Regions from separate parts of the Cupriavidus sp. 94F1 genome, predicted to be linked through region 2. Evidence: riboswitches for the same ligand, from Rfam matches in the RefSeq annotation. Region 2 holds a riboswitch; the other holds the start of a gene.
The links. Region 2 has a riboswitch for glycine ahead of gcvT (glycine cleavage system aminomethyltransferase GcvT). Riboswitches for the same ligand answer to the same signal wherever they lie in the genome.
Positions count from the first base shown of each region.

Region 1 (7,373 bases), on a different contig from region 2:
AGAGCGACGAACCCGACTTCAAGACCGATGCCACGCGCCGGTTCCAGGGCGACGCGGCCGCCCAGAAGCAGCTTGCAGCCACGCTGACGCTGGATCAGGTCAAGGCCGACGACTTCGACGCGGTCTTCTATCCCGGCGGCCACGGCCCGCTGTGGGACCTGACCGAAGACAAGCGCTCCATCGCGCTGATCGAAGCCTTCGACCGCGCCGGCAAACCCATGGCCCTGGTGTGCCACGCACCGGGGGTGCTGCGCCACGTGAAGCGGGCCGACGGCGAGCCGCTGGTCAAGGGCCGCAAGGTCACGGGCTTCACCAATACCGAGGAAGAGGCCGTGCAGCTGACCAGTGTCGTGCCGTATCTGGTGGAAGACGTACTGAAGGCAAACGGCGGGCAGTTCTCGCGCACCGATGACTGGGGCAGCTACGCCGTGGTCGATGGTCAGCTGGTCACGGGCCAGAACCCCGCTTCGTCCGAAGCTGGCGCCCACGAACTGCTGAGACTGCTGAAGAAGTAGGCTTTGGCCGCCACGTCCGCGCGCCCCGTCCTGACTCAGCGTGCGCGGCGCGGCTTGGCCGCATGCCGCACCTCGCGCGTGAATTGCGCGCAGGCGTGCGTCATCAGGTCCTCGGAGCGATAGACCAGAAAAAGCTGGAAGTCGGGCAGCTCGTCGGCAATCGGCAAGCGCACCAGGGCCTCGGGGTCCAGCTTCAGCGGCCCCGTGCCGTCGAACACGTAGTTCGACCATACGCTGATCAGGTCGGTCCTGGTTGCCAGCTGCAGCCCCAGCAGGTTCGACGCGCTCTGCACGATGCGCCTGGGCATGTCCAGGCGGTGCAGGCGCATCAGGCTTGCCAGGGGGCTGCCGGGATCGTCCAGCGGGTCGAGCGTCAGCCAGTCCGCATCGAGCAGCGCACGCAGGCGTCGCGCACGGCGCAGCGGATGCCCGGGCCGCACGGCCAGGCCCATGCCCACCGAAAACAGCGGCTCCCACTGCATGCCGCCGCCACCGGGGCCGCTGTTGGTCGAGATCAGGCCAAGATCGAGCCGCCCCTCGCGCAACCCTTCCAGGATCTGCTGCGGACGTAACTCCAGCGCGCGCAGCGTCACATTCGGATAACTCTGCCGGTAGGCGGCCATTGCCTCCGGCAGCGCGCCGCTCGACGCCACGGCGGTAAAGCCGATATGCAGCTGCGCCTCGGCGTGCCCGCGAATCGACTCGATATCTTCCAGCGCGTGCCGCAGTTCCTGCTCCACCACCGTGGCGCGCCGTACCAGCGCCAGCCCATAGGCCGTCAGGCTCACCCCCCGCACCGAGCGCGACATCAGCGTCACGCCCAGTTCGCGCTCCAGCTCCGCAATGGCCTTCGACAGCGCCGGCTGCGAGGTATGCAGGCTACGCGCAGCCTCGTGGATGCTGCCGTGCTGGGCCACCGCCAGCAGCACGCGCAGTTGTTGCAGCTTCATCAGGGTTTCTCCCCACCGGCTTGCCGCCGATGCCTTGCGATGGTGCGCGCCTGCGCAATTGCCGTGCATGGCACACCGGAATGCGCCGCGTAGGTACTAGTCCTGATGGTACGTGGCCAGTGATGGTGCCGGTGATGCCATTTCGTTATCACGATGACAATAAATGATTTTCGGGGCGGCGTGTTTGCCGGAATACTGCATCGCCAAGGACGTACAACCTGAGCGATGGATGCCCGCCAGGGCTCCACGATTTCCGCAACCCAGTTCGTGGAGCCCCACATGAACGACGCCACCTTGCCCGCCGGCACGCCGCTCTCCGCTGCCAGCGTCGCCGCCCCCGCCACTTCCGTCACCCCGGCCAGGGCAAAGCAAAGCCAGTTCCGGCTGATCGCCGCATGCTCCATCGGCAATGCGCTGGAAATGTTCGACTTCACGGTCTACAGCTTCTTCTCGCTGCTGATCGGCAAGCTCTTCTTTCCGTCGGATAGCCCGTACGGGTCGCTGCTGCTGGCCGTGGCCACGTTCGGCATCGGCTTTGTCATGCGGCCGCTGGGCGGCGTACTGATCGGCAACTATGCCGACCGTCATGGCCGCAAGGCCGCCATGACGCTGACCATCGGCCTGATGGTGCTGGGCACGCTGTGCATCGCGCTGGCCCCTACCTACGCCACCGCTGGCGTGTTCGGGTCGCTGACCATCCTGGCGGGCCGGCTGCTGCAGGGCTTTTCGCTGGGCGGCGAGATTGGCGCCTCCACGGCGATGCTGATGGAAGGCGGCGACGTCAAGGGCCGCGGCTGGCGCGTGAGCTGGCAGATCGGCAGCCAGGGCATTTCCGCGCTGGCGGGCGCGGCCACGGGCGCCACGCTCTATGCCTTGCTGCCCACCGCCGCGCTGGAAAGCTGGGGCTGGCGCGTGCCGTTCCTGCTCGGGCTGCTGATCGCGCCGGTAGGTCTCTATATCCGCGCCAATCTCGACGAGACGCACGAGGCCGACGCGCATGCGCCGAGCCCGGTCGGCGAACTGTTCCGCCGTCACGCCGGCAAGGTGGTGCTGGGCATCCTGGCCGGCACCGCCGGTACGGCCACGATGTACCTGGTGGTGTTCTTCATGCCGACCTACATGATCCGCGTGCTGCATATGCCGGCGTCGCTGTCGTTCCTGTCCGGCTGCGTCACGGGCGTCACGCTGCTCGTGGTGTCGCTGATTGCGGGCACGCTGGCGGACCGCCTTGACCGCCGCAAGCCGCTGGTGGCCGGGTCGCTGCTGTTCAGCCTGCTGGCCGTCTATCCCGCGTTCTGGCTGATGAACCACTACCCGAGCGTGCCGCTGGTACTGGGCATGTCCGCGCTGCTGACCGCCAGCATCAACCTGGGCACCACGCCGCTGTTCCTGATGCTGCTGGAAATGCTGCCCGCCGGCGTGCGCGCCACGGGCCTGGCCGTGATCTACAGCGTGGGCGTGACGGTGTTCGGCGGGTCGTCGCAGTTCGTCGTCACATGGCTGCTGGCGAAGACTGGCAACCCGATGGCCCCCGCCTTCTACATGATGGCGTGCGGCGTGCTGGCCCTGGTGGCCGTGCTGCGCATCGTCGAGAAACGCGAACACTGATCCCTGTCGATATCCGTCGCGACGCCGCGAGCCTGACTTTCCGAGACCTCACCATGACCCGAGAACCGACCCTGACCCCGTTTCAGCTGCTGCCGCACCTGTTGCCTGCCATCGACACCGAGACCTTCGTCAATATCCGCCGCCAGATCCATGCGCAGCCCGAACTGGGCTTCGAGGTTGGCGCCACCAGCCGGCTGGTGGCCACGCTGCTGGAAAGCTGGGGCTACGACGTGCACACCGGCATTGGCAAGAGCGGCGTGGTGGGCCAGTTGAAGCTCGGCAACGGCACGCGACGGCTGGGCATCCGGGCCGACATGGACGCCCTGCCGATCGTCGAGGCCACCGGCCTGCCCTACGCCAGCAAGACGCCCGGCCGCATGCACGCCTGCGGGCACGATGGCCATACCGCCATCCTGCTGGCCGCCGCCCACGCGCTGGCCAGGTCGCGCAGCTTCGACGGCACGCTGAACCTGATCTTCCAGCCCGACGAAGAGAACCTGTGCGGCGCGCGCGCGATGATGGAAGACGGCCTGTTCGAGCGCTTTCCGTGCGATGCGGTCTTCGCGCTGCACAACATGCCCGGCGTGCCGGCCGGTTCGTTTCGGGTGCTGGAGGGGCCGGTCAGCCTGTCGTCCGACGTGGCCGATGTCACGATCCGCGGCGTCGGCGGCCATGGCGCGATGCCCCATCGTTCGAAGGACCCCATTGCCGCGTCGGCCGCCATCATCACCGCGCTGCAAACGGTGGTGGCGCGCAGCGTGGCGCCCGACGACACCGCCGTGGTATCGGTCGGCTTCATCCACGCCGGTGCCACGCACAACGTGATTCCGGAGGAGGTCAAGCTCGGCCTCAATGTGCGCGCGGCGCGGCCCGAAACGCGCGCGCTGGTGGAAGCCCGCATCCACGAGATTGTCAGCCTGACCGCGCAGGCCCACGGCGTGACGGCGCAGATCGACTATCGCCAGCTGACGCCGCCGATGGTCAACGCGGCCGGCCCTACCGCACTGGCTGCCGAGGTCTGCCAGGAGCTGGTGGGCGCCGAGCACGTGGTGACGCAGGCGCCCAAGGGCCTCAATGGCAGCGAGGACTTCGCCTGGATGCTCGATGCGGTGCCCGGCTGCTACCTGATCCTGGGCAACGGCGAAGGAGAATTCGGCGGCTGCATGGTCCATAACCCCGGCTACGACTTCAACGACCAGGTGCTGCCGCTGGGCGCCGCGGCCTGGGTGCGGCTGGCGCAACGCTTTCTGGTGCCTTCGGCCTGACGGCAACAAACCTGATGGCCGAATCCTTAATTTCTATGGCATAGTGGCCACCGTTGTACCCCGCGATATCGGGAGAGCCCGTCGCTGCCGCCAGGCAGCACGGCGCCGAAGGAGCAACCGCCCCGGAAACTCTCAGGCAAAAGGACCGGTATCGCCATGGAACTCTGAAGAACCCCGGCTTGTACGTCGGCCGGCGGTACCGAAGGAGCAAGCGAGCCCCGGCTCGCGAATCTCTCAGGTCAAGGACAGAGGGGGCGTCCGCGAGAAGCGCATGGTGCGCCGTGGACTGCCACCTCATGACGTCCTGAAAGACCCTTCCACATGAAAACCATTGCAGTGATCGGCGGCGGTATTACCGGCGTCACGACCGCGTACGCGCTGGCCAGGCGCGGGTTCTCCGTCACGCTGTTCGAGCGACATCGCTATGCGGCCATGGAAACGTCGTTCGCCAACGGCGGCCAGTTGTCGGCCTCGAACGCCGAAGTCTGGACGCACTGGTCCACGCTGGCCAAGGGCCTCAAATGGATGCTGCGCGCCGATGCGCCGCTGCTGGTGAATCCGCGCCCCACCTGGCACAAGCTGAGCTGGTTCGCCGAGTTCATGGCGTCGATTCCGCATTACCGCGCCAACACGGTCGAGACCGCGCGCCTGGCCATCGCCGCGCGCCAGCACCTGTTCGCCTGGGCCGACGCTGAAGGCATCGACTTCGACCTGAAGCGGCGCGGCATCCTGCATATCTATCGCAACAAGGCGGGATTCGAGCATGCCGGCCGGGTGTCGAAGCTGCTGGCCGAAGGCGGGCTGGAGCGCCACGCGGTCACGCCGGCCGAGATGCGCGACATCGAGCCCACGCTGGCCGGCGACTACTACGGCGGCTACTACACCGAGAGCGACGCCACGGGCGACATCCACAAGTTCACCAGCGGCCTGGCCGCGGCGATCCAGCGCCTGGGCGTGCACACGCTGTACAACCAGGATGTGCGCGCGGTGGCCACCACGGGGCGGCGCGCCACCGTGGTGTCGGCGGAAGACAACCTGCCCACATCGCGCGAATTCGATGGCGTGGTGGTGTGCGCTGGCGTGGCCAGCCGCGCCTTCGCCCGGCAGCTGGGCGACCGCGTCAACATCTATCCGGTGAAGGGCTATTCGATCACGGTGAACCTGAACGATGCGCAAAGCCAGGCCAGCGCGCCGACGGTCAGCCTGCTCGACGACGAAACCAAGCTCGTGACCAGCCGCCTGGGCCCAGACCGCTTCCGCGTGGCCGGCACGGCGGAGTTCAACGGCATCAACCGCGACATCCGCGCCGACCGCATCCGTCCGCTGGTCGACTGGGTGCATGCCTGCTTCCCCGGCGTCAGCACGCGCAGCGTGGTGCCCTGGGCCGGCCTGCGTCCGATGATGCCAAACATGATGCCGCGCGTAGGCCGTGGCCACGCCGCCAACGTGTTCTACAACACGGGGCACGGACACCTGGGCTGGACGCTATCGGCCGTGACGGCCGAGATGGTGGGGGATGTGGTCCGGCAGGCCGCGACGCAGGACGCGCGCGTTGCGGTGGGCCAGGGCGTGGGCGGCGTGGCAGCTTGATACGCCCGCCCTCTCCCCCGCCCCTCTCCCGCCGTGCGGGAGAGGGGAGCAAACCGCCGCCGTCGATATGCCGTTGGTGTTCTCCCCTCTCCCGCTTCGCGGGAGAGGGGTCGGGGGAGAGGGCCAGCCCGGCGAAAGCCCGGGACTGCCCTTTCTGGGCGTACAAATGAAAAGACCCCGCTCGTTGAGCGGGGTCTTGAATTGGTGCCCAGAAGAGGACTCGGTCACCCAGGCGCGACCCCGGCTTGCGCTGGCAAGCGCAAGCTTTTCGAGTCCCCGCGGGCAGTCCGCAGGGACTGCCCTTTCTGGGCCGGAAATGAAAAAGCCCTGCTCGTTGAGCAGGGCTTTCAAAATTGGTGCCCAGAAGAGGACTCGAACCTCCACAGTGTTGCCACCGCTAGGACCTGAACCTAGTGCGTCTACCAATTCCGCCATCTGGGCTTCGTTTCGCTGCATTGCTGCGTTGAAGCGAGACGCGAATTCTACATAAGCTCTGGCGATTTGCAAGCCCTTTTTCACGGGATCGTCAAAATCAGCTGTTCTGCACCCCAAGGTACAGGCTGCCGTCAACCACGTAGCGGTTGCGCCCCGCCCGCTTGGCGCGGTACATCGCGCTGTCGGCGCGGTGCAGCAGCGGCTCCAGGCGCGGGGCTTCGGGCACCGCGCATACCGCGCCCACGCTGATCGTCACGTAGGGCTGCACGGGCGTGCCGTTGTGCGGAATGGCAAGGTCCCGCACCACCGCCACCATGCTGCGGGCGATGGCTCGCGTTTCGTCCGCCGACGAATCCGGCAGTACCACCGCGAATTCCTCGCCGCCCAGCCGGGCGCAGAACTGCGGGCCCCGCAGCACGCCAGTCAGGGCTTCGGCCACCTGGCGCAGGCAGTCGTCGCCGCAGGGGTGCCCGTACAGGTCGTTGAATTGCTTGAACAGGTCGACATCCAGGATCAGCAGGCCGATTTCCTTGTCGCGCTCATGGGCGCGTGCCACGGCGGCCAGCGATTCGCGCTGGAAGTAACGCCGGTTGGGGATGCCGGTCAGCGCGTCGATATCGAGGTCGGCCTGCACGCGCGACAGCTGCTCCGCCGTTTCGCCAAGCTGCGTAGCCAGCGCCTGTTCGCGCGACTGGTAGCGGCTGATATCGCGCATGAACACCAGCAGGCCGATCTGCTTGCCGTCCATCCGGCACACGGGCTCCACCGTCAGTTCGTAGCCCAGGCCATCGGGAATGAAGGGCGCCACCTCGTCGGGGTCGCTCAGCGCGTGGTGCCAGGCCGGCGGCGGCATCTGGCCACGGCGCAGGTCGGGCACCAGCCGGGCAGCGGCGGGATTGAACTCGACGATGCGTCCGTCGGCGCCCAGGATCGCGCAGCCCTCGCGGATCGCGTCGAACACGCGCAGCCGCGCGTAGTGGCCGGTATCGTCCAGGTGCTTGCGCAGCGCG
Region 1 covers NZ_JBYOJT010000012.1:89,910-97,282, reverse strand. Annotated here, with positions in the region: gene AC3FJ6_RS23225 (type 1 glutamine amidotransferase domain-containing protein) at 1-515, shown strand, start outside; gene AC3FJ6_RS23220 (LysR family transcriptional regulator) at 551-1,465, opposite strand; gene AC3FJ6_RS23215 (MFS transporter) at 1,745-3,073, shown strand; gene AC3FJ6_RS23210 (M20 aminoacylase family protein) at 3,127-4,338, shown strand; glycine riboswitch at 4,398-4,496, shown strand; gene AC3FJ6_RS23205 (D-amino acid dehydrogenase) at 4,660-5,928, shown strand; tRNA gene AC3FJ6_RS23200 (tRNA-Leu) at 6,283-6,369, opposite strand; gene AC3FJ6_RS23195 (diguanylate cyclase domain-containing protein) at 6,461-7,373, opposite strand, start outside.
Region 1: it holds a riboswitch for glycine, as region 2 does, so the genes downstream of both, AC3FJ6_RS23205 (D-amino acid dehydrogenase) here and gcvT (glycine cleavage system aminomethyltransferase GcvT) in region 2, are expected to answer to the same signal.

Region 2 (7,373 bases):
GCGGGCGACACGCTGGCCTATGGCAGCCTGGGCCGCGCACTGGCGGCGCAAAACTGGTACGGGTTTCTGGTAGGCCTTTCGGCGGTCAGTCCGTCGGCGGCGCGCGAGATCCTGGGCGCCGGCTACGCGGGCGGCATGGTCGTGACGCAGATTGCACCGGGGCCGCAGGAATCGACGCTGCGCGTCGTCAAGGAGCACGTGGCCCGCATGAAGCAGTACCTGGACGAGCCGCCCTCGCCTGCCACGCTGGCCGGCTATATTGGTGCGGCCTGGCTGGTGCGCGCGGCCACCGGCATGAAGGCGTCGGGTACGGCGGAACTGCGGCGCGCGCTGCAGGCCCGCATCGACGTCGGGGACTTCACGCTGGACTTCACGCGTGGCCTGCGCGGGTCGCAGTACGTGCAGCTGGCGGCGATCGGCAAGAGCGGCCTGCCGCAGCGCGCCTGAGCTGGGGCTGGATCGCTTCGATCAGGCGCGCGGCAGTGTGATGCTGACGCGCAGCCCTCCCTCCGCCCGGTTGGCAAGCTTCAGTTCGCCACCGTGGCGCGCCACGATATCGGCGGCGATCGACAGGCCCATGCCCACGCCGCCGGTGGCGCGGCTGCGCGACGACTCCAACCGATAGAACGGCTCCAGCACACGCTGCAGTTCGGCCGGCGGAATGCCGGGACCGTTGTCGCAGACATCGATCGAGACGCGCTCGGGGCTGTCGGTGAGGATGATGTGCGCGGCGCCGCCATAGCGGTGGGCGTTTTCCACCAGATTCACCACGGCGCGCCGCAGTTCGGCCGGATAGGCCAGCAGCGGCGCCGCTTCGCCAGACAGGCGCACGTCCTGCCCGATTTCCTGGGCGTCGTCGACCACCGCCTGCAGCAGCGCCACCATGTCCACCCGCTGGCGCGGGCCGGTGCCGTCGTCGCGTTCGCGCAGGTAATACAGTGTGGCGTCAATCAGGCCATTCATCTCGGCCAGGTCCTGACGCAGGCGATAGCGCACGTCGTTGTCCTCGATGCGCTCGATACGCAGGCTCATGCGCGTCAGCGGCGTGCGCAGGTCATGCGACACCGCCGCCAGGAAGCGCGACTGCTGCGCCAGCTGGGTGCGGATGCGCTGCTGCATCAGGTTCAGCGCGTGCGTGGCGTCGCGCGCTTCGGCGGGGCCGGTGTCTTCGTCCAGCGGCGGTGCATGGACGTCCTGCGCCAGACGGTTGGCGCCGCTGGCCAGTTGCTGCACCGGCCGCGCCAGCAGGCGGGCGCCCACCCACGAAGCGATCAGGATGGCCGCAAGCTGGAAGATCAGGCCCAGGTGCGGCGGCCAGATGCCACGGATATGAAATCCCTTCGGCGGCCCGGGGGGACGGTCGAATGGCCGGCGTTCGCCGAACGCTTCGGGGCGCAGCGGCGGGCCATCGAAATCGAACGGTTCATTGCCGCGCATGCCGGCCGGCGCGCCAGGCGGCCGGTCGGGCATGAAAACCCCTTCGAGCGGATGCGCGGGCGTGCCGCTGGGCACCAGTTGGCCCGCCGCCTCGGCGTCGGACGCGGCGCGGCGCATGCGCTCCATGTAGCGTTCGGAACCCGGGCGCGGAAACACGCTCTCGATCACGGTCACGCCCAGCACATGCACGGCCAGCATGATCGCGGTCATCACGAAGAACAACCGCATGAACATGGAATTGAACCGGCGGCGTCTGGCCGGCCCGGCGGCGCGCGGTTCGGCGCGTATCGCCGAAGCACCGCCGCTGGTCGGCGGAATCGCAGCAGCCATGCCTTCAGTGCTCCACGTTGCCGGTGAACACGTATCCTTCGCCACGCACGGTGCGGATCAGCGACGAGTCGCGCGGGTCGTCGCGCAGTTTCTGGCGCAGCCGCGATACCAGCAGGTCGATGCTGCGGTCGAAGACGTCCAGGTCACGGCCGCGCGCATTGTTGATCAGCATCTCGCGGTCGAGCACGCGGTTCGGATTCTCGATGAACGTCAGCAGCAGGCGGAATTCGGCGTTGGACAGCGGCACCACGGTGTCTTCCACATCGACCAGCTGGCGCAGCGTGGCATTCAGGCGCCAGCAGCCGAAGCGCATCTCGTGCCCGCCCGGGGCAGGCGTCGGGCGGCGTACGTCGCCACGGCTGCGGCGCAGCACCGTGTGGATCCGCGCCACCAGCTCGCGCATCTCGAACGGCTTGGTCACGTAGTCGTCGGCCCCGACTTCCAGCCCCACCACGCGGTCGGCCAGTTCGGCACGCGCGGTCAGCATGATCACGGGCAGGTTGCTCTGCTCGCGGATCTCGCGGCACAGCGTCAGGCCGTTTTCACCCGGCAGCGACAGGTCCAGGATCACCAGGTCGTAGTCCTGCCGGCCCATCGCCGTGCGCATCGCCGCGCCGCCTTGCGCGCCCTCGGCCTCCATGCCGAACGTGGCCAGATATTCGGCCAGCATGGCGCGGATCTGGGGGTCGTCATCGACGATCAGCAGACGAATGGGCAGGTTGGGCGACAGGTCCATGGGGAAAAGTGAGGAATACGCGGGACATCCGATCGGCCAATGTACCAGCCGGGAGATCACAGGCGATGCCCGCTTTGTATCAATTTTGATACGTGCCGCGCACGACACTTAGGGCCGCGATGCGGGGGCCGGGCGGTGGTGGCGCAGCGCGTACGGGCCGGGGGAAAAATACGCCCCCGGTGCTGCCGCATCCGGGAGCGTTCAACAGGGAAGAAGCCGGGCTCGCATGCGCCCAGCCACACCGCAGCCGAAGGGCGGGCGCGGTGCGTCGCAGGAACGTCCGAGAGACGTTTCCACGCGCCGCCAATCGTAGTGAGCCCGACCCCGGCAGTCTTGTCGGCCTTGTATCAAGTCAGGCCGCGACGGGCTTGTTGAGCAGCGCCTTCAGGCCGGCGAGCCGGTCCTTCGGACTCATCGCCGGCGTGGTGTCCTGCGGTGCGGGGGCTTCCTCCAGCTTCATCTCGGCGATAAAGCGCGACGGCTCGACCGAATAGGTTTCGCGCGCCCGCTTGCGCTTCTTGCACCAGCTGATCTGCAGGGTGCGCTGCGCGCGCGTGATGCCCACATACATCAGCCGCCGCTCTTCCTCGATCTTCTCGTCGTCCAGGTCTTCGTCCTCGCGTGTGTGGGGCAGGATGCCCTCCTCCACGCCCACCAGGAACACGTGCGGATATTCCAGGCCTTTCGACGCGTGCAGGGTCGACAGCCGCACCGCGTCGGGATCTTCTTCGCGGCCTTCGAGCATGCTCATCAGCGCCACGGTCTGGGTCAGTTCGAGCAGGTTCTTGCCTTCGTCGCCGAAGCCGTCGGCCGTGTCGGCGCCCGTGGCCTCGGCCCCGGCTTCGCCTTCGGCCTCCGGACGCGTGCCCTTGCGCTTGAGCCAGTCCAGGAATTCCAGCGTATTGGTCCAGCGCGACTGCGCCTGCCGTTCGTCGAAGGTATCGTACAGATAGGCCTCGTAGTGGATACCTTCCATCAGGTCGTCCAGCACCACGGTGGCCGGGTCGCGGGCCGCGCGGTCGGCCAGGCGCACCATGGATTCGCAGAACGTGCGCAGCGGCTCCAGCTGGCGCGGCTGCAGCCTGGCCTCGATGCCGCCCATCATCGCCGCCTCGAACAGCGACACCTTGGCCTGGCCCGCAAACGTGCCCAGCACCTCGAGCGTGGTGTTGCCCACCCCACGGCGCGGCGTGGTAATGGCGCGAATGAACGCGGGGTCATCGTCCGGATTGGCAATCAGCCGCAGGTAGGCGCAGATGTCCTTGATCTCGGCTTTGTCGAAGAAGCTCTGGCCGCCCGACAGCACGTACGGAATGCGCTCGCGCCGCAGGATCTGCTCGAACAGGCGCGCCTGGTGGTTGCCGCGATACAGGATGGCGTAATCGCGAAACTGCGCGCGGCGCTCGAACTTGTGCGCGGACAGGCGGAACACCACCGACTCGGCCTCGTGCTCCTCGTCGTTCATCGGGTGGACGGCGATCGGATCGCCCATGCCGTGTTCCGACCACAGTTTCTTGTCGAACAGCTTCGGGTTGTTGGCGATGACCGCGTTGGCCGCTTCCAGGATGCGCACGGTCGAGCGGTAGTTCTGCTCCAGCTTGACCACCTTCAGGTCCGGAAAATCGGTCTGCAGCAGCCGCAGGTTGTCCAGCGTGGCGCCACGCCAGCCATAGATGGCCTGGTCGTCGTCGCCCACCGCCGTGAACGCCGGCGCGCGCAGGTGCGAGCCGCCGGCCAGCAGCTTCAGCAGCTGGTACTGGCACGCGTTGGTGTCCTGGTATTCGTCGACCAGGAAATAGCGCAGCCGGTTCTGCCACTTCAAACGCACGGCCTCGTCGCGCGCGAACAGTTCGGCGGGCAGGCGGATCAGGTCGTCGAAGTCCACCGCCTGGTACGCGTTCAGAGTGGCCACGTAGTTGCGATAGACCATCGCGGCCTGGTGCTCGTCGGCATTGGCCGCCTGCGCAAGCGCGGTCTCGGGGTCGACCATGCCGTTCTTCCACAGCGAGATGGTGCTCTGCACGCTGCGGATCAGCTTCTTGTCGGTGGTGCTCAGCTGCTCCTGGACCAGCCCGAAGCAGTCGTCCGAATCCATGATCGAAAATTGCGGCTTCAACCCGACATGCTCGGCTTCCATGCGCAAGATTTGCACGCCAAGCGAGTGAAACGTACAAACCGTCAGCTGCTTGAGTGGAATGCGCTTCCCTTCGCGCGTGGTCTTGCCTTCCATCAGCTTGCCGATGCGTTCCTGCATCTCTTTCGCCGCCTTGTTGGTGAACGTGACGGCGGCAATGTGACGCGGCTCGAACCCCTTGTCCTCGATCAGGTGGGCGATTTTCTGCGTGATCACGCGGGTCTTGCCCGATCCTGCGCCCGCCAGCACAAGGCAGGGGCCGTCCAGGTAGCGCACCGCTTCGGATTGCGCGGCATTGAGTCCGTGAGTCATGAGGCTGGGGAACGTGGCAGGCGGAATGGCTCATGGCGCACCTGGAGGGATGGCGCGCCGAAGGCGTCGATGTTAACACGCGCCGCAGGCGCGCACTGGCGTGTCGGGCGGCGTCCGACAAGAGGCGTTTCAGGCTGGTAACAATCGTAAAGCGGCGGATCCCGGGGCATGGAGCTTGCCTCTTATCTCACAGGACCGCACGGGTCTTGCGCGTGGCGCGACCGGTCCGGGACATATCAACAAATCGGAAACGATGATCTCGATGACAACAAAGGAGCCAATCATGAAGACGCTTCGCACCCTTTCGAAAGTTGCCCTGATCGGCGTGACGCTGGTGGGCTTTGCGGGCTGCGCGGACATGACCCCGAAGCAGCGTAATACCGCCATTGGCGCGGGCGCCGGTGCGCTCGGCGGTGCGGTCCTGACCGACGGCAGCGCGTTGGGTACGCTGGGCGGCGCGGCCGTGGGCGGCGTGGTCGGTAATGTGGTGACGAAGGACCGTCGCTAACCGGCCCGCCGTCGTTTCCAATCCCGGGGGCGGGGCCGCCGGCCGGCGTCAGGCACGCGTTTGACAAAGGCTGACCGGTCCCGTACATTCTCGCGCATCCGGCCGGGAGAGCGCGCATCGATTGCGCCGCCGAAGGGGAACCACCCGCAAACTCTCAGGCACCATGGACCGACCGGATCGGCATGCAACATGCACACGATGCATGCCGCACTCTGGAGAGCGACATCCGCCACTGCCCTGACGCCGTGGTGAGCATGTCCACCGAAGGGGCGCACGAAGTTCCGGCTTCGTAATCTCTCAGGTATCGAGGACAGAGGGGTCATCCGCCGCAGCGGATTGGATGCACATTGGTGCGCCCGATCGTTGCGGCGGATGACCCTTTTTTCGTTTTCGAACCGCCCCCGAGGATATCCATGACGCTCCAGGCCACGCCCCTCAACGCTATCCACCGCGCCCTCGGCGCCCGCATGGTCGACTTTGGCGGCTGGGACATGCCGGTCAACTACGGTTCGCAGATCGAGGAACACAATGCCGTGCGTGCCGATGCCGGCATGTTCGACGTGTCGCACATGTGCGTGGTCGACCTGCACGGGGCGGGCACACGCGCCTTCCTGCGCGGCCTGCTGGCCAACAACGTCGACAAGCTGCAGACGCCGGGCAAGGCGCTGTATTCGTGCATGCTCGACGAAAAAGGCGGCGTCATCGACGACCTGATCGTCTACTTCTTTGCCGAGGACCACTTCCGCCTGGTGGTGAACGCCAGCACGGCCCTTGGCGATATCGAATGGATCCAGTCGCGCAATGCGGCCACTGGCAGCGGCGTGACGATCACACCGCGCCGCGGCGATGTGGCACCGGCGGCCACCGGCAAGCTGGCCATCGTGGCCGTGCAGGGCCCCAACGCCCGCGCCAAGGTCTACCAGGCCTTTCCCTCCACCCAGCCGGCCGACGCGCTCAAGCCGTTCAACGCGCTGGTCGTGCAAGACCCGGAAATGGGCGAACTGATGGTCGCCCGCACCGGATACACGGGCGAAGACGGCTTCGAGCTGGTGGTACCGGCCGAGAACGTCGCCGGCATCTGGGAAAAGCTGATCGCCGCGGGCGTACGTCCGGCCGGCCTGGGCGCGCGCGACACGCTGCGCCTGGAAGCCGGCATGAACCTGTACGGCCAGGACATGGATATCAATACGTCGCCACTGGACGCCGGCCTGGCCTGGACGGTCGACCTGCAGAGCGAGCGCGACTTCATCGGCAAGCAGGCCCTGGTGGCAGGCGGCCAGAAACAGACGTTCGCGGGCCTGATCCTGCGCGACAAGGGCGGCGTGCTGCGTGCGCACCAGAAGGTCATCACGGCGGCAGGCGCCGGCGAAATCACCAGCGGCACGTTCAGCCCCAGCCTGCAGCAGTCGATCGCGTTCGCCCGCCTGCCGAAGGGCGTGGCGCCTGGCACCGACGTCCAGGTCGAGATTCGTGACCGCAAACTGACCGCGACTGTGGTTAAACTGCCGTTTGTGCGTAATGGCAAGGCACTCGTGAGCTGAGGCATCGCCCGGCTTCACATCAAACGGTCGCCCTTCCGCCCGTCCGATCGAGCCCAACCTGCTGCGGACCGGGTGAATGAAACAAGAAACAAACTGTATCCCGGAGAACCTCATGAACTTCCCCGCTGACCTGAAGTACACCGAGTCGCACGAATGGGTGCGCGTCGAAGCCGACGGCACGCTGACGATCGGCATTACCGACCACGCCCAGGACGCCTTGGGCGACATCGTCTTCCTGGAACTGCCCGAAGTGGGCAAGTCGGTGGGTGCCGGCGACGCCCTGGCCGTGGTGGAGTCCGTGAAGGCAGCTTCCGACATCTACGCCCCGGTGGCTGGCGAAGTGATCGCCGTCAACGACGCCGCTTCGGCAGCGCC
Region 2 covers NZ_JBYOJT010000003.1:577,565-584,937, reverse strand. Annotated here, with positions in the region: gene AC3FJ6_RS10390 (ABC transporter substrate-binding protein) at 1-447, shown strand, start outside; gene AC3FJ6_RS10385 (ATP-binding protein) at 469-1,767, opposite strand; gene AC3FJ6_RS10380 (response regulator) at 1,772-2,503, opposite strand; gene AC3FJ6_RS10375 (UvrD-helicase domain-containing protein) at 2,856-4,949, opposite strand; gene AC3FJ6_RS10370 (YMGG-like glycine zipper-containing protein) at 5,233-5,457, shown strand; glycine riboswitch at 5,551-5,638, shown strand; glycine riboswitch at 5,660-5,781, shown strand; gene gcvT (glycine cleavage system aminomethyltransferase GcvT) at 5,871-6,998, shown strand; gene gcvH (glycine cleavage system protein GcvH) at 7,111-7,373, shown strand, end outside.